DNA from 2 places in the Lactiplantibacillus sp. YT640 genome. Region 2 is predicted to be linked to the other one. Evidence: riboswitches for the same ligand, from Rfam matches in the RefSeq annotation. Region 2 holds a riboswitch; the other holds the start of a gene.
What was found. Region 2 has a riboswitch for thiamine pyrophosphate ahead of ACOV1R_RS02630 (ECF transporter S component). Riboswitches for the same ligand answer to the same signal wherever they lie in the genome.
Positions count from the first base shown of each region.

Region 1: linked by a shared signal. The riboswitch ahead of thiM (hydroxyethylthiazole kinase) and the one ahead of ACOV1R_RS02630 (ECF transporter S component) in region 2 are both predicted to bind thiamine pyrophosphate.

Region 1 is NZ_JBMNVY010000002.1:110,363-119,243, reverse strand. Features, by position in the region: gene ACOV1R_RS02175 (gamma-glutamyl-gamma-aminobutyrate hydrolase family protein) at 1-563, opposite strand, end outside; gene cytX (putative hydroxymethylpyrimidine transporter CytX) at 645-1,844, opposite strand; gene thiE (thiamine phosphate synthase) at 1,844-2,497, opposite strand; gene thiD (bifunctional hydroxymethylpyrimidine kinase/phosphomethylpyrimidine kinase) at 2,487-3,311, opposite strand; gene thiM (hydroxyethylthiazole kinase) at 3,337-4,128, opposite strand; TPP riboswitch at 4,207-4,312, opposite strand; gene ACOV1R_RS02150 (zinc-binding dehydrogenase) at 4,484-5,461, shown strand; gene larE (ATP-dependent sacrificial sulfur transferase LarE) at 5,661-6,491, opposite strand; gene larD (D/L-lactic acid transporter LarD) at 6,516-7,232, opposite strand; gene larC (nickel insertion protein) at 7,237-7,668, opposite strand; gene ACOV1R_RS02130 (LarC family nickel insertion protein) at 7,707-8,498, opposite strand; gene larB (nickel pincer cofactor biosynthesis protein LarB) at 8,529-8,881, opposite strand, start outside.
Region 2 is NZ_JBMNVY010000002.1:218,898-227,778, forward strand. Features, by position in the region: gene ACOV1R_RS02595 (acetate/propionate family kinase) at 1-854, shown strand, start outside; gene ACOV1R_RS02600 (hypothetical protein) at 973-1,164, shown strand; gene ACOV1R_RS02605 (fluoride efflux transporter FluC) at 1,303-1,653, opposite strand; gene ACOV1R_RS02610 (CrcB family protein) at 1,653-2,036, opposite strand; gene ACOV1R_RS02615 (ABC-F family ATP-binding cassette domain-containing protein) at 2,337-3,857, shown strand; gene ACOV1R_RS02620 (energy-coupling factor transporter transmembrane component T family protein) at 3,978-4,637, opposite strand; gene ACOV1R_RS02625 (ABC transporter ATP-binding protein) at 4,634-6,040, opposite strand; gene ACOV1R_RS02630 (ECF transporter S component) at 6,070-6,639, opposite strand; TPP riboswitch at 6,742-6,835, opposite strand; gene ACOV1R_RS02635 (glutathione peroxidase) at 6,980-7,462, shown strand; gene ACOV1R_RS02640 (aldo/keto reductase) at 7,482-8,312, shown strand.

The DNA.
Region 1 (8,881 bases), 110 kb from region 2:
TTCACGGCCTGATGATGAAATGAATTGACCGTGATTGCGTCACTAGTGGTGCCTAAATATTCAGCTAAGGTCGTACCTGGTACGACCTTCACGTGATGCATGCCGTAAGCGGCCAATTGTCCTTGCATATGTTTTAAGGTACCCTGACCAGCTGGTAGTTCACTCATATCCTGATAAAGATTGCCACCATAGCACACGTTTAAGATTTGTAAGCCCCGACAGATACCGAGCACCGGTTTACCAACGGCGTGGGTGGCACGAATCAGCGCAATTTCATACTGATCCCGTTCCGGATCTACCCCACCCAATTTAGGCTGGGGTTCCTCCCCATACGTCAATGGGGCCACATCTGCACCACCACAAAGTAGTAGACCATCGATCATTCCAACGTATCGTTCAATCGTCGTTGCGTCGGTCGTTACCGGTAATACCAATGGCACACCGCCATTATCCGTTACTGATTTCAAATAATCACGATTCACATAATCACGGACCCGCCCCGGGAACATCTGGCTGTTCACTGTCACAACGCCTGGTGCGATTCCAATTATCGTTTTAACCATTCTGTCGCCCTCTCTCAAAAAAATCCCACGGTAACATGCGTATTACCAATGGGATTATCATTTACTTTTTACATCTAATTGTCAATGACTAAGCTCACGATATTCGAGCTCGGTTGGTTTGACGATAATTCCCGTCAACCAGACGGCGATGCTCAGCCCAACCAATACTAATAGCGTCGTGCCACCAATGAAATCAATGGCCTGTAACTGATAATAGGCGACAATCCCCACAACCCACCAGCAAAAGTTCAACCAGTATGGTAACGTAGCGTGCCGCACAAAGTACGTGACGAAGATAATAGCATATAGCGGTGTGAAGACCGAACCAATCAAATACAGGAAGTTCTGATAATACGTCATGGCAACCGTCAGCGCAATCAATAGCCCAACTACCGTCACACCAACGGCTAATCGATTAACATGGCGGCTACCGGTCAGATTAGCCAAACTCGTGGCGGCCGAATAAGTATCTAAAAATGTCGTCGTCACCGTTGAGAAAACGATAATCAGCAATGCAACCAATCCTAAACCGGACCGCGTCAGCAATGCCGTGATATCAGTTTGCCCTGTCCGTAACACAACTAATAGCCCCGTCACAAACATCACTAAACTGCCTAACATATAGCCACCTGCGCTGACTAGTGCGACTGGTAAAGGACGATCAACACGCTGGGTATAATCACCAATTAGTGGCAACCATGAGAGTGCCATCGTAACGTTCAATTCCACTGCTTGCCCAAACGTCATACTAGTCGTTGATACCGACTGACTAGTTGTCGGTGCCATAAATACCATTACGAGCATTAACACCGTCCCGAGCACCAACAAGCCCACAACGGCATTGTTGATTTTGAACAGTAACTGACTACCCATGAGCAACCACGCAATAATCAAAATCGCCACGATGGTTGCCATTAATAGCGGACTTCGAAAGCCAAATAGCTTTCCACTAATACTGTTCATGGCTAACTGAGCATTGACGATCATCACCGCCGTCCAGCCAACGAGTTGCAAGGCGTTGAGTCCTGACGCTAGTAACACTCCGCCGCGACCAAAAGCCAGTTGGGCTGACGCTAACGCGGACTGGTGTAATTTAGCCCCCAAATAGCCGGCTGGAACCAAGAACAGGCCACAGCCGATCATGTGCCCCAATACAATCGCAGCCAATCCGCGTGTCAGCCCCAGTGGTGCCATCAGCGTACCTGTTAAGATTTCGGCAATTGAGATAGCCGCACCGAGCCACAGTAAAAATTGGCTCCGAAAAATCCCGTCATGTTTCATCAGTGCACCTCCGTAGCCGTTAGCATCGCCTTGACCGTGGCGGCCATATCGGGACTACGCGTTAACATTGAGATCACCGCAGCGCCAGCCGCACCAGTAGCCGCAATAGCTGGCAATTGCGCGACAGTAATTCCGCCAATGGCGACAACGGGACAGGTTGCAGTCACGACTAATTGTCGCAACCCCGTCAGACCGACTACTGGATCCGCATCGGCCTTAGATGTCGTTGGAAAGATGGGACCACTACCAAGATAAGCAATGCCTTCCAATTGGTTAGCAATCTGCACTTCAGCTAAGGTTGAACAAGACAAACCGACAAACATTTGATTAGCGACCCGTTGAATAACTTGTGTCACCCGGTCATCCTTTTGACCAACGTGAACCCCATCTGCTTGCAGTGCGAGTGCCAGCTCGACATCATCATCGACGATAAAGGGAACGTGCGCTTGCGCACAACGTGCCCGCAGCTGTTGCCCCAATGCAAAACGCTCAGCCGTAGTCAACTGGCTATTACCTTTATCTCGGTATTGGAATGCCGTGATGCCCGCATCCAAGGCCGTTTGGACGACCACATTTAGATCCTGTCCCGGCACGTCTTGTGTCCCGCACACAAAATAAGCACGTAATTGTGTGGGTTCAAATTTAAGCGTCATGAACGATCACCTGCTCACTTGGGGTTGCCCAATGATTCAGCGGGCCATGACCATGCCCGACCTGGATACCATCCTGAATCGTCCCAGCAACGTACGCCTTAGCCGTTTTAATGGCCGCAGCCATTGACCGTCCTTTTGCTAATTCGGCGGTAATACATGCCGATAGGGTATCTCCCGTGCCGTGGGTTCGCACCGTATCAATCCGTGGGGCCGAAAGCCAAAAGGCGGTCCCGTCAGCCAACAGTACGAAGTCATTAGCTAAATCGGAATTATCACCATGCCCACCTTTAATAATGACATTGTCAGCACCTAACCCCTGTAGCGCATGTCCAGCTGTAACCATCGCTTGATTACTAGTGATTGCCTGACCAATTAATTGTTCTGCTTCCGGTAAATTCGGCGTCACAACAGTCGCTAACGGGAGCAGTTCGTCGCGAACCGTTTTAATCGCATCCGCGGCTAATAACGCCGCCCCGCCTTTCGCAATCATGACTGGATCAACTGTCAGCGGCCCAAAATCAACTCGTTTCAAGTTCTCAACGACGGCATGGACGTGTTCAGCATCCGCAAGCATCCCCGTTTTACAAGCGCGAATGTCTAAGTCAGCTGCTAACGAAGCAAATTGTTCGTCAATGATCTTCGTCGGCATTGCCATAAAATCTTGGACCCCCAATGTATTTTGAGCTGTCACGGCAACGACTACCGCGGTACCAAAAACGTGACGTGCCTGCATCGTTTTTAAATCGGCCATGACACCGGCACCGCCACCACTGTCCGTACCAGCAATCGTTGCCACTTGTGGAAATTCATTCATTAAATCTCGCGACCCTTCATTATATTTAATCAACTTTAGCAATTGTTTGAATTTCTGACACTGTCACTAAGCTCAGCCGGTCAATCAAATCAATGGCAAATGTGGCGGGACGATCGGCCGTCAGATGACTGGCGACAAGTTCCCCCGCTCCCGCTAAGACTAAGCAAGCCACTTGCGCCGCCTGGTAAACGTCGGTTGGACTAACGGCTGTAAAAGCCGCGACGATACTAGAAAGTAAATCGCCCGAGCCCACGTGACGTTGGAAGAGCGGGGTACCATTAGCGACTTTAACTACGCGCTGACCATCCGTAATAACATCAGTAGGTCCCGACAATATGACACAGCATTGGAATTGCTGTGCACAAGCTTGAGCAATTTCAACCAGGTCGCCCTGACCGCTCCCCGCATCAATGCCCTTCGCTTGCCAATCCATGCCAGCCAATGCCGCAATTTCACCAGCATTGCCCCGAATAACATCGACTTGAAAATCAGATAGTAATGCTAGCGCGACTTCTTTTCGATAAGGGACCGCCCCGACGGCCACCGGATCAAGAACGACTGGCTTATGATACTGATTAGCAAGCTTACCAACCACCCGCATTTGATCAATCTGGGTGGTGGTCAGGGTTCCTAAATTAATGCAAACAGCCCCGGCAATTTGGACCATCGTCTCCGCTTCTTGGACTTCAGCTGACATAATTGGCGAGGCCCCTAACGCGTTTAGCCCATTGGCAACGTCTTGAACCGTAACAAAATTGGCAATGTTAAAAACAATCGGATTGTGATCCCGTAAAGTATTCAATAATTGTAATTCCATAGCAATTCTCCTCCTCATTGACCGTCACACCAATCAAAAACGACCACCAATCAACATGCATTGATCCAGTGGCCGCTAACATTAGCTGTGACACTTTCCTACGCAAGTTTGAGCTTACAGGTTCAGAGGGATCGGCACTTACAGCACCATCTCAGCCCATTTTTGGACACCCCTAGTGTTTAAAAATATTCAATTACTAACCTTAGTCTAACGATTGTAACCGCTAACGTCAATCTTTCCGTTAACCGAATCACCCTCATTGCTACTTAATTAATTAGGCATTAAAGTTTAAATTCACCGCCGCGACCGGTTATAATAAAAAGCAAATATGCCTTTAAGAAAAGAGTGATTGAAGATGCAAGCACTTGTTGTGCCAGATCCATCCGCTCAAACTATGGAACAGCTTCAATGGCAAGAACGGCCCATGCCCAACCTCGGGCCAACTGAGGTGTTGATCAAGACCCAAGCAGTCGGGCTCAATCCGGTAGATTTTAAATTAGTTGCGGCGGGTAACGCCGCCTGGCAATATCCACACACACTAGGACTAGACACAGCTGGAATCGTGGAGGCGGTTGGCGCTGAGGTCACTAATTTTCGGCCTGGCGAACGAGTTTGTGGGCACGCTAATCTCGCCAATAATGGGACGTTTGCCGAATACGTGAGTTTACCAGCAGCCGTGCTAGCTAAGATTCCAACGACTGTGAGCTTTGAAGCAGCCGCCGCTAGTCTCTGCGCTGGATTGACGGCTTATCAGGCCCTCCTGCGCAAAGCCAATTTAAATGCCGCGCAAACTGTGCTGATCCATGCAGGTGCGGGCGGTGTAGGCAGTATGGCTATTCAACTCGCTAAGGCTGCTGGCAAGACCGTCTTCACGACCGTTTCAAAGGCCAAGCAAGCCTTCGTGGCACCGCTGCATCCCGATGCCCAAATCGATTACCATCATGAAGATGTGACCACACGCATTCAAGACCTAACGCAGCAGCACGGTGTTGATCTGATCATTAATACCATTGGTCATGCTGATGCGGACTTACCGCGCTTAGCTTACAATGGCCAGCTTGTCTGTGTATTAGCAACTCCGGACCACTTTCCAAGTAATCAAGTTGTAACTATCAGTAAATTGGACCTCGGTGGTGCCCACCGTAGCGGTAACCCAGCGCAAGTTGCCGATCTTGGGAAAATGACCGCCGCCTTATTAGCTTTGGTCCAAGCTGGCAAGGTCGACCCACTAATTACTCAGGTCTTGCACCGTGACCAACTTGTAACTGGTTTGCAACAACTCCAAGCTGGTCAAGTCGTTGGTAAACTCGTCGTGACTTTTGACGCCTGTTGATCTAAAAATGAAGATACGAAAAACGCAGCTCAAGGGCGGCCTTGAACTGCGCTTTTTGGGGTGTCAGGCGATAATCGCAACATGTGCGTATCGGCTGGGGTTACGATTATCATCGGGTGGGCGAATGAACCATGATCACCGCCGTTCAGCCGCCCATCTCCGATTAATCCCGACACCACTATCATTAATTTGATTAGGCCTAGGCGAAAGTGGCCAATTGTGCCTTGGTCAACGTATCATTCATCCGACCACTACGGAAGCCACCTAAATCAAGGGTAACGTAGCGGAATCCAAGTGATTGTAATTGACGGTTAACGCGGTCGTTAAAGACTAAGAAATCACCAATTCGTGCTTCTGGTAATTCGATCCGCGCAATATCATTGTGGAAACGAACCCGGACCGTTGGAAAACCTAAACTACGCAAATATTTTTCGGCGGCCATTACTTGAGCAATATTGTCATGTGTCAACGTCGTCCCGTATGGGAACCGTGAAGATACAGAGCATGACGCCACTTTATTCCAGTTCGTCAAACCGAGTTCTTGTGCCAAGGCCCGAACGTCAGTCTTGAAGAAATCAGCTTCTTGTAACAAGCTCCGGGCCCCCGCTTCACTACGGGCCTTCAAACCAGGACGATAATCATTTTCATCATTCTTGATCATACCGTCTAAGACAGCGGCACTACCGTTATTAGCCGCAATGTCATTCAACCGGCTGTAGAACATCTTCTTCGCATAGTACCAGCTATCAGGCGTGTTGTTCTTGATGTGGTCATCGCTCAAGTAGTCTAGCGTGGTTCCTTGAACGTTAGCACCTAGTTCTTCGGCTAAACTCATCGCTTTATCGAATTCTTCATCCGTAAATAATTCAGAGTTCGCAACCACAGCGGTCACATTGTCACGGCCTAAAACATCGAAGGCCAACTTCAAAACTAAGGTACTGTCGATCCCACCAGAAAAGGCCACGGTGACCCGTTGTAAATCCTTTAATGCTGCTACTAACGTTGCTTTTTTTGTTGCTAATGTTGCCATAATAAAACCCTTCTTCTATTTAATTTAATTAATTCCAAAAAATCCATGCATAAACCAAGCGGCAATTGCTGCCCCGACAAAGGGCGCAATTCCTGGCACAATGATACCGTATTGCCAATCACTATCGGCTTTATTGGCAATTGGTAAGATGGCGTGGGCAATCCGGGGTCCCATATCTCGAGCTAAGTTCATTGCGAACCCGGTTGGACCACCAAGTCCCATCCCAATGGCCCATACAAGTAGGCCAACGCCAATTGGCACGATTCCCGGCGTTTTAATCTCAGAAATCGCTAAAATACCCGAAATAAAAATAAATGTATCAAATAATTCCACAAAGAAATTCCGCGGTAAGTTACGAACGGCTGGTGCCGTACAGAATAAGTTCCGAATTGTAATGGGTGAAATCTCATCTGTTGAGGCTTTAAAATGATCAGCATACATGATCCAAACGATCACTGAGCCCACGACCCCACCAAGCACTTCCGCAACGGAATACGGAATAAATAAAGACCATGCGATATTTCCTAATAGACACTGCGCCAAAACCATTGCCGGGTTAATGCAAACATTGCCAAAAATGAATAAGGCAACGCTAATCCCAAAACCCCAAGTTGTAATGGCAAAAATATGACCGGAACCCCGATACTTGGTTCCCTTTAATACGGAACTACAATGAACACCCACCCCAAAAATAATCATTAGGGCTGTGCCCATAAATTCAGCAATCAACTGATGTACCAAAAAATTACGCCTCCTCATCTAATTGATCTACCGCCACTAAGGCTGCCTGGTAGACCGTTCTAAACGGAATATGAAATTGCTGCGCCAGCTGGGCACAATCCGCATATTCCGGCATCTTCTTCTCAATATCTTGATATGTCGCCACTTTAACTTGAACGTCACCGTACGGCGTTGCGACCGTCAGGAAGTGCCGTTGCATAATAGTACGTTGCCACGTCTGGTAACGTACACCAATCGTCGTCGTTTCTTGTAAAATCAACTTAGTCAGTAAGTCCTTATCGTTAACGTTTCCCAAAACCGTTAACTTTGTCGCCGGCCGATCTTTCTTCATCTGAATGGGCGTGAAAAACACATCGTATGCGCCCGCCGTTAATAACTGGTTCATCACGTACCCCAGTCCTTCACCCGTCTGATCATCCAGATTAGCTTCAATCATTAAGACAGCATCAGCCGTCCGGTTAACGATTTGCTGACTTAGTTTTTTTTTTCGAATAATACGGCTCGCAGTGCATTGAAACCACCCGTGTCCCGTTTACCAAACCCATAACCAACTCTAGTTGGCACGGCATTTTCCGGTAACGGTCCGAATTCACGTACGAGCGTCTTGACCAAGCCCATCCCAGTGGGGGTAATCAATTCAGTATGCACATCCAACCGTTGTTGAATCGGAATGGCACTACCAACTCGCATCTGCATCACGGCTGGTACGGGAACTGGCATCTGACCATGGGCAACGTTAATAAAACCACTACCATCACTTAACGGTGAAGCCATGATGGTATCAATCTGCATCAATTCCAACCCAATACAGCAGCCCACAATATCAACAATCGAATCCAACGCGCCCACTTCATGGAAATGAACTTCAGCTAGTGGCATGTGATGAACCGCTGCTTCCGCTTGCGCAATTTCCATAAAGATCGCTTTCGCGTGGTGTTTCACGGTATCTGATAAGTCACTGCCGTCAATTAACGCCTCAATATCAGCTAAATGACGCGCTTCATGATCATGATGATGCCCAGCTTCATGCTGATGATGGTGATGTTCCACAAAACCATGGTCCTTACCACCCGCAACCTGAACATCAAAGCTCGTGCCATAGATGCTACTCTGGGCTTCCCGTTGCTGCGTTAATTCATAACCGTGCACGTGTAACTTAGCCAATTCGGTTTTTAATTGCTCAAAATCAAGTCCTAAATCGAGTAACGCGCCCAGAAACATATCACCGCTAATCCCCGAAAAAGCGTCTAAATAAAGTGTTTGCATTTATCTTCTCCTTGTTCAGTTAACTGAATCTTACATTTGATTGATCATACTAGCTGAGTAAGCGGCACCAAAGCCGTTATCAATGTTGACAACGGTAATCCCCGACGCACAGCTATTGAGCATGGTCAATAGCGCGGTCATACCTTGAAAACTAGTACCATAACCAACGCTGGTCGGCACTGCAATCACGGGCTTATCAACTAGTCCACCAACGACACTGGCCAGCGCACCTTCCATGCCCGCAATCACAATGACCACCCGGGCACCACGAATCACATCCAACTTGGCAAACAGTCGGTGGATTCCCGCAACACCCACGTCATAGACTCGTTCAACACGATTGCCAAAAGTTTCCGCGGTTACTGCTGCTTCTTCAGCAACCG
Region 2 (8,881 bases):
TTAAGGGGCTTAGTGACTTTGCACCATTGCATAATCCGATGGAGGCACGTGGTATTGAGACGATGGCTCAGGCTTTACCGACCGTTAAACAGTACGCGGTATTTGATAGTCAATTCTTTACCGATTTACCAGAAATGAATGCAATTTACAGTTTGCCATATGAATTGACCCAAAAATACCATATTCGCCGTTACGGTGAACATGGTATCTCGCATGGTTACTTAACCGGTCGGGCTGCAGAACTGCTGGCTAAGCCGAAAGATGACCTCAACCTGGTGACGTTACACTTAGGTAGTGGCGCGTCATTAGCTGCCGTAAAAAATGGCCGGGCCTTCGACACATCGATGGGCTTTACGCCATTAACGGGTGTCACAATGGGAACGCGCGCGGGTGACGTTGATCCGGCCGTATTGCCATTCCTCATGAAAGCTTTAAAGATCGATGATCCGAATGAAATCATGATGATGCTTAACAATCAGTCTGGGTTGTTAGGAATCTCAGGAATTTCACCAGATATGCGTGAAATCCGTGCGCAAGAAGCCACGAATCCCCAAGCCCAACTAGCTGTTGAAATTTTTGTCAATCGGATTGTTAAGTATGCCGGTAGCTATTTGACAGAATTAAAACGGGCGGATGCGCTGATTTTTGCGGGCGGCATTGGCGAGCATAATGCGACCTTGCGCCAGCAAATTATTGATGAACTGAGCATCTTTGGTGTGACCCTGGATCCGAAATTAAATGAAGCGGGTCAAGAAGGACTCATCAGTGGCGCAGATTCCAAGATTAAAGTGATGTTGATCCCAACTAACGAAGAATTAGCGATGGTGCGACAAGTTGCGGCGTTGCAAAATTAAGCTTCTCTTAATTTACGACTGCAATCAGTCTGCCGCTGTATAGCGCGTGCTATACTAACTGGCAAGGTACCCATGATGGGACTTGTAAGGAGGGAAGCTCTCTTCGCAGAGCGCATAGATGATCGGTTTATTGATTGCTTTAGTAATTGGTTTATGGTTGCTCAAAGTTATCTTTAAAATTGGTTTTAAAATTATCGGTTGGGTGTTCATGATTGTGATTGGGTTGTTTTTATTTAAAATCGCATTATGGTTAGGCCTGATCGTCGTGGCGATTGCCGGCGTTGCATTATTCGGAAATGCCACCACGTAATTTGAAAGATAAAGATGAGCGTTGTTAAAACTAGTGTCATCGGCACGCTAGCCGTAAAGGCGGCTTGTTGGAACTAAATAGTCATTGAACAAAAACAGGAAATCTCAGTTAGTTTTGTGAGACTTCCTGTTTTTTGAGTTAGATTAAAGTTCCGAGATAAACCATGACTAGGCCACCGACGAGACTCAAGCCAAAGTATTCCCAGGCGACCCGTTGATGGTGGTTACGGCCGAGCAACACGAGTTCGTTGATCATTGTTGAAAAAGTCGTATAGCCACCCATAATCCCAGTTCCTAGAAAAATCTGCCAGTTGGGCGGTAATGAGCTGGTTAAAATCCAACCGAGCAATAAAGCGCCGGTTAGATTGATAAATAACGTGGCAATTGGTAACGGCCATCGATTGAGAGGTAGTGCTAAGCGCATGATGCCGTAACGACTTAAGGCCCCTACAGCTGCGCCGGCACCGGCCAATCCGACTAGGACTAACATTAAAATTCCTCCTTTGGTAGCCAATAGGTGCTAAGGAAGTTTCCAGCTAGCCCCGCTAGCAAACCCAACCCTAAGCTAGCAGCGACATAACTTAAAGCTAAAACGCTATGACCACTTTGAAACGATTGTAGCGTTTCAAAAGTGAAGGTGGAAAAAGTAGTAAAGCTACCAACGAACCCGACACTCATACCGATAACAATATCTTCAGAGACGGGTAACCGCGCTGGTAACAAGTTAGTAATCAGGCTAAGAACAAATGCTCCCACAATATTAATCAGACACGTTATCCAGAAATGCTGTGGCCAAGTGACGAGCAAACTAAGCCCCTCCCGGAGACCACCACCTAGCATTGCGAAGCCGGTAATTGCAATGATCTTTTTCAAGCTGACACCTGCTTTCTGAAAGTAATTTTAGTTTACTGAAAAAACTTTTAAAAAACAATGGTTCTTGCAAATTGAAATTAAACATGCTAATCTACAAAGTAACTTATAAAACACGAGGTATTCAGCCAATGCGCAACTAATTAATTCTAGTAACTGAACAGAGCCATGCCTAGCGATAGGGGTGGACTGTCCGTTTTGGGATTAATTAGGGTGCTGGTGGAATCAATTGCCAGCGTTCTCATTTTGAGGACGTTTTTTTGTGCCATAAATTAGTCCCTGCAACTAAGGGGATGCTTATTAATGACAATGATTAATTTAAAAAATATTCAAAAAGATATGGCGGGACGGCCACTATTTACAATTGACCGATTAGTCGCCAATGCCGGGGATAAAATCGGCGTGGTTGGGCGGAACGGTGCTGGTAAATCAACACTGGCCCATTTACTGACGGGTACTGATCGTGATTATACGGGACAAATTATGGTGGACGAGCCAGTCAGCTATGTTGCCCAAATCGCACCGACTTTTGACCAAAGTGGTGGTCAAGCTATGCTAACCAGAATTCGGCAGGCTTTGAGCGCCCGGCCAACAATTTTAATTCTAGATGAACCGTCATCTAATTTGGATGAAACACATCAGCAATGGCTTATTAATCAGTTACAACGTTTTCGTGGGTTGCTGTTGTTGATTTCACATGATCGGCAATTATTAAATGCTGTGACGACACAGACTTGGGCGGTTGAACACCAAAAATTCACCGCATATGCAGGCAATTACGCATATTATCAGACGGTAAAAGCGCAGCAAATCGCAACTCAGGAAGCCGCGTATCAGCGCCAAAACACTCATCAGCGTGAGTTACTAGCAGCGCAGCGTCAACGTAATGAAAAAGCGCAGCGGATTCGAAAAGGCAATCGGCGAATGTCGCAAGTAGAGCGTGCCAAGACGAAAGCGACTAGGGAAGCTACCGCGGCCAAGATGGAACGAACGGCTAAACGCATGGTCGCCCGAGGACAACGGGAACCGCAAGTTGCTAAGCCCTTTACGACTTCAGGCTTTAAGTTAGTCGCGACAGATTTTCCGACGTTTACAGGTAAGACCGTGGTAACTGGTCTTAATGTCACATTGGCTGAATATGGAAAAACGTTGTTAGCACACGCTGACTTTCAAATCAGGCCACATGATCGGGTCGCTATCGTGGGGCCCAACGGTAGCGGTAAGACCACATTACTGCGTGCAATTTTAGGTGGCCGGGTGTCAGGATTACGATTGGCTCCGGCGGCACGAGTCGGAGTATTCAACCAAGATATGACAGTGCTCGACGGTAAACAGTCAGTGTGGCAAACGGTGCGGCAAGTCAGTCAGCTACCGAATCAAACGATCCGTAACGTCATGGGCGCGTTGGGCCTGCCAGCACGCTTTTATCCGCAACTGGTATCGGCGTTAAGTGGTGGTGAACTAGTTAAATTACAGCTAATTCGTATTTTAGTCGGTCAATATAACGTTTTAATGTTAGATGAACCAACCAATTATTTGGATGTGGACGCGCTGGATGCGTTGGCCGATTACTTACAAAATTATCCTGGAACCGTAATTTTTGTTTCACATGATGAACCGTTTTGCCAGGCCGTTGCTACTCGGGTATTGCAATTCGAGACGCACCAATTAGTTGATCCTGACAAAGTTGTTAAAGCGCCGCAACCGGTAGAAGCTGACTTAGCAGTACTTCAGTTCAAGTATGATCAATTAATGGCAGACCCGACGTCTTCTACAGCTGCTATTCAGGCGTTACGGCAACAAATTGATCGGCTGAAAGCATGAATTAAGGTCAACTTGTTATTGTTGTGACCCGACCTAAGTGGGGAATATTACCCAAAAACAGGTTTTCTCATAATTGAGAAAACCTGTTTTAATTTAGTGTTTATTCAGTGAATGAGACCACTAGCGCCACGGAATGACGAAGGCGCCGACTTGTAAAAGCAAGCCGCCACTAATCACAATGGTCCAATCCAACTTAGTCAGTGGAATCTGACGATAGTGAGTGCGGGGTGCATCTTCGACAAAACCATGGGAGCGCATGGCCTGGGCAAGGTTCTGCGACCAATTGATAGAGACCAAAATTGCTTTAAAGTAGAGCTGTGGCGACCAGAAGGACAGGACCTGCCCACGCATCAGACCAGCAGCCCGAATCACTTGAACTTCGTGCCGAATCCGTGGTACCAAGTTATACGCGGCGAGGACGCCATATGCAAATTTGGCGGGTAAATGCCAGTTTTGCTCAAGCGAATCGGTTAATTGTAAGACGTCAGTCGTGAGCGTAAAAGTAGCGCCCGTAAAAACAAACGCATAGATTCGTGTGAACAGGACCCAGGCCATCAAAGTCTTGTCACCGCTACCGTTAATGTACTGGGTACTCCAAAGTCCAATTGCTGGTAGCAACGGAATGAGTAGCAACCACCCTAATGTTCGAAGCCGAGTTCGGTGACCGAGCAGGTAAATCAGTGCCAGAATAATCAGTGCCACGTTCAAACTTACAATTGTCGTGAATGAAATTTCTAGCGCAATGATGAGTAGTAATAATAATTTCATGCTAGGATTCATGATCGCACCACCCAATCTAAATGGTGATTTTCAAAGTGTAGCTGATAGTCAATCAATGGCATCAGGCCGGTTAACTGGTGACTAATAATAATCAGTGTCTGCTTAGTTGCCGCTTGGGTGGTCTGTAATAACGCGACCAGGGCATTGATCGAATGCAAATCTAGCCCTTTTAAGGGTTCATCCATGAGTAGAACTGGTGACTGCATGATTAACATGAGCAGAATTTGTAGTTTCTTTTTCTGTCCCTCACTCAAAGTATAGATGACTTGTTCATCACGACCGGATAAGTTGAGTTGCACTAAGGCCGTTTGAATACGGTCTGCGGTAAAGTAGTCGCCATACGCATAGCGTTTACTTTGAGCCAGTTCTTCAGCGACCGTGATGTTTAAAAACTGGGTCTCAGCGTCCTGAAAAAGCAAGGCGACGTGGCGAGCATAGCGTTTGCGTTTTAGCTTGTCGATAGGTGTCCCTTCGTAACGAATTTCGCCAGTATAGGGGTGCAGACGGACGAGGGCTTCAAATAACGTGGATTTACCGCTACCGTTAGGACCCGTGATCAGCGTATTGTGTTGTGCTAACAATTGACGCGTTGTCGGTACTAATAGTTGACGATCACCTGCCTGTAAAGTGACGTGATCAAGTTGAAAACAAGGGCGTTCAACGCGTTGCGGTGCTGACCATGACCGTTGTGGCTGCTCAGTAAAGGCTGAAAATAACTCAGACCAGGTGGTACGGTCAATGAGCTGTAAGTGCTGGTCCTTGATTTGGACGACTTGATCGACGAGCTGTTCGTAACCTGTTAGGTCATGATCCGCCAAGATGATTGTCTTCCCATGTTGATTGCGTAGTTCCACGAGTCGGTCTAACAAGACGGCTCGTGCGGTCGGATCGACACTGGCAAAGGGCTCATCTAGTAGGATGACATCGCTATCCATAGCGACAATGATTGCAAGGGCCACTTTCTGTTTCTCGCCACCGGATAAATGATTTAATAGTCGTGACTGTAAATTTCGGATACCAACAAAGTCAAGCGCACTAAGTAAGCGGGCCGGTATTTGGTCACGGGGCACTTGTAAGTTCTCAAGTGCGAAAATTAGTTCATTTTCAACGGTATCCATGGCAAACTGCTGATTAGGATTCTGAAACATCATGGCAACGTGCTGAGCGCGCCGATTAGCGGTGCTAGCAGTTAATGACTGACCATCAAAGGTAATGGTGCCGTAATCTGGAGTCAGGGGTAGTAAGCCTGCAATCAGCTTTAGGAGCGTCGACTTACCTGTTCCCGATGGCCCTGTCAATAGGATGAAGCTTTGCCGTGGTAGTGTTAGGTTAACGCGATCCAGAATGGGTGTCGACGCCTGTGGATAGGTGTAAGTTAAATTATTCAGCGCGATACTAGCCATTCGAGAAAGCCTCCATTTTATAAAGTGTATTAATGCGTTGATTTTAAAACATGACTGCGATCAAGTAGGTCCGTGATGGTTTTAGTTAACAGACCCCCGAAAACAAACATCGAAATAAAGCGAACGACCACGTATAAAATCAAGAGCCATAGCTGTAATTTATAGTAACCATTACGGGCAAGGTCCCAGCCAAAGGTGACCACAGTAGTTGTTGCGGCCGCAGCCGTTAAGCCTAACCAGTCATAGTGTTTGTAGCCAGTGACGATATAACCTAGTTCGGCCCCAAATCCTTGCACGACACCAGAAATCAATGTGGTGATTCCCCATTGACCACCGAAAAACATTTCGACGGTTGCTGCGAGGAGCTCACCTAGCGTTGCCGAACCCTTTAGTCGAATGAGGTAGCCAGCTAACATGCCGGGCATGCACCATAAGCCAAGTAGTAGTTCATTAGCCAGACCGCTTAGACCAAATGGTGTCAGGGCCGCACTTAAAATGTTATAAACAAAATTAGTCCCCATAAAGATGGCACCAAAGAAAATACCAATTAGTGCCAGTAAAATAATATCGTTCAAGTACCATGATTTAACCCATTTCATTGTTAAATCCTCCCAAAAGTAGTTTGTCATTCACGCATCCAAGCGACAAAAAACGCCTACCACGATTATCGGTGGCAGGCGGCTAAGTCTGAATTGATGGTTCCCCAAATAAAAGCATTGCTCCCTGCGCTGGCATTGTCCAGATTCAGGTTCAATGGGTATTATCTCAGCCGTGATGGCACCCCAGTTGCTATGAATGATACGTTTAGTGTAACGGATAATGACATTCAGTGCAATCAATTTTCCGGAAACTAAAGCAAAGTATGATGAAAAGTCACAATTTTGTGGTTTACTATGGATAAAGCAATGTATTTGGTTAATATTCTTAGGAGGGATCTCGATGGCAGAATCAGTGTATGATTTTACAGAAACTGAGATGAGTGGTGCGCCACTTGACTTGTCACAATATCGCGGTCAGGTCTTGCTAATCGTGAATACGGCTAGCAACTGTGGCCTGGCGCCACAGTTTAAAGGATTAGAAGAACTTTATCAGAAGTATCAGCAGGAGGGCCTAGTGGTCTTGGGATTGCCATCCAATCAATTTCATCAAGAAAAGGCGGATGACGATGAGACCCATGACTATTGTCAACGGCACTACGGGGTAACGTTTCCCATGACCAAACGGGTGATGGTTAATGGTGATGACGCTGATCCGTTATTTACTTACCTCAAACAGGCGGCGGGACATGGCCGAATCAAGTGGAATTTCACAAAATTCCTGATTGGTCGTGATGGCCGTGTGCTCGAACGCTATGCCCCAACGACACGGCCGGCAACATTTGAAGCAGCGATTCGTGATGCCTTGGCTGATCGTTTAATTTAAAAGAAAGAAGTGGCTTAAGTTGGAAACTTATACGTTACGTGATGGTTTAACAGTACCTAAAATTGGCTTTGGAACATATAAACTGAATGGTGCTCATGGTGTGCAAGTGATCGACTCAGCGATTGATCGCGGCTACCGATTATTAGATACGGCCTTTAACTATGAAAATGAAGGTGCTGTTGGTGAAGCGGTTCGGCGTTCGTCAGTACCGCGTTCGGAACTCTTGATTTCATCAAAACTTCCTGGTCGCCACCACACCTACACGGAAGCTATCAATACGATTCAAGAATCATTATATCGAGCTGGCCTGGATTATTATGATTTATATCTAATTCATTGGCCTAACCCTAAGGAAGATCATTATGTTGAAGCTTGGCAGGCACTGATTGATGCCCAGAAGTTAGGCTTGATTCGTTCGATTGGGGTCTCGAATTTCTTACCAGAACATTTAGAACGATTAAACAAAGAAACGGGTGTTTTACCCGTCATTAATCAGGTCGAATTACATCCGTACTTTAACCAGCAGGCACAACGGGATTATGATCAAGCACACGGTATTTTGACGCAAGATTGGAGTCCCCTTGGCCGGGCCAGTGAGATGCTTCAAAATGAGACGCTCAAAGAGATTGCAGTGCACTACCATAAAAATGTTGGTCAGTTGATTTTACGGTGGGAACTACAGTTAGGGACCTTGCTGATTCCAAAGTCGTCAACGCCGAGCCGTCAAGCAGGTAATATGGACGTGTTTGATTTTGAAATCAGTGCAGCTGATATGGCAACAATTAATGGTTTGAGCCAAGTGGATGGTCGCTTGAATAATCAAGATCCAGCAGTGTACCAAGAATTTTAATTTGAATGATATAAAAAGATAGCGACGTTGTGATGATAACTCGTCGCTATCTTTTTATGGGCAACTGCTTGTTGATGATTGGTTTGTGATATCAGCGTAATCGCAATGCATGGTGCAGTAGCGATTGGCTTTTTTAATCATACAAAATGCTAACTGTGTAGCTGTGAGCCACTATCTGGTAAAATATGTTTATAGGTATGTTTTAAGGGCGGTTGGCTGTTTTCATCTTGAAAGGTCGTGGTAGTATGACAAATACGTTTCCCACACTAGGAAAGGTTTTCAGCCGTGGTCACTCTACTTGTTTGGTTTGCTTTCTTGCAAATCATTTTGAGCATCGCACTAGCGATGTATCAGGTATGGAACTCCAGAAACAAAAAATAGCCACCCCAAAACTTTGGCCGGTATTGGGTGACTGTTCTTTGATTATCTAAATTTAAAGCCAACTGCTCTTAGAGCGGGCCTTGATTCAAGTCGGTATTAACGTACCGGCTTTTTTACTGTCTTTATTTTAGCACGTATACGCTTCAGAAAGTGTATTTTTGATTCAAAAAAATAAAGATAAGCTTCCA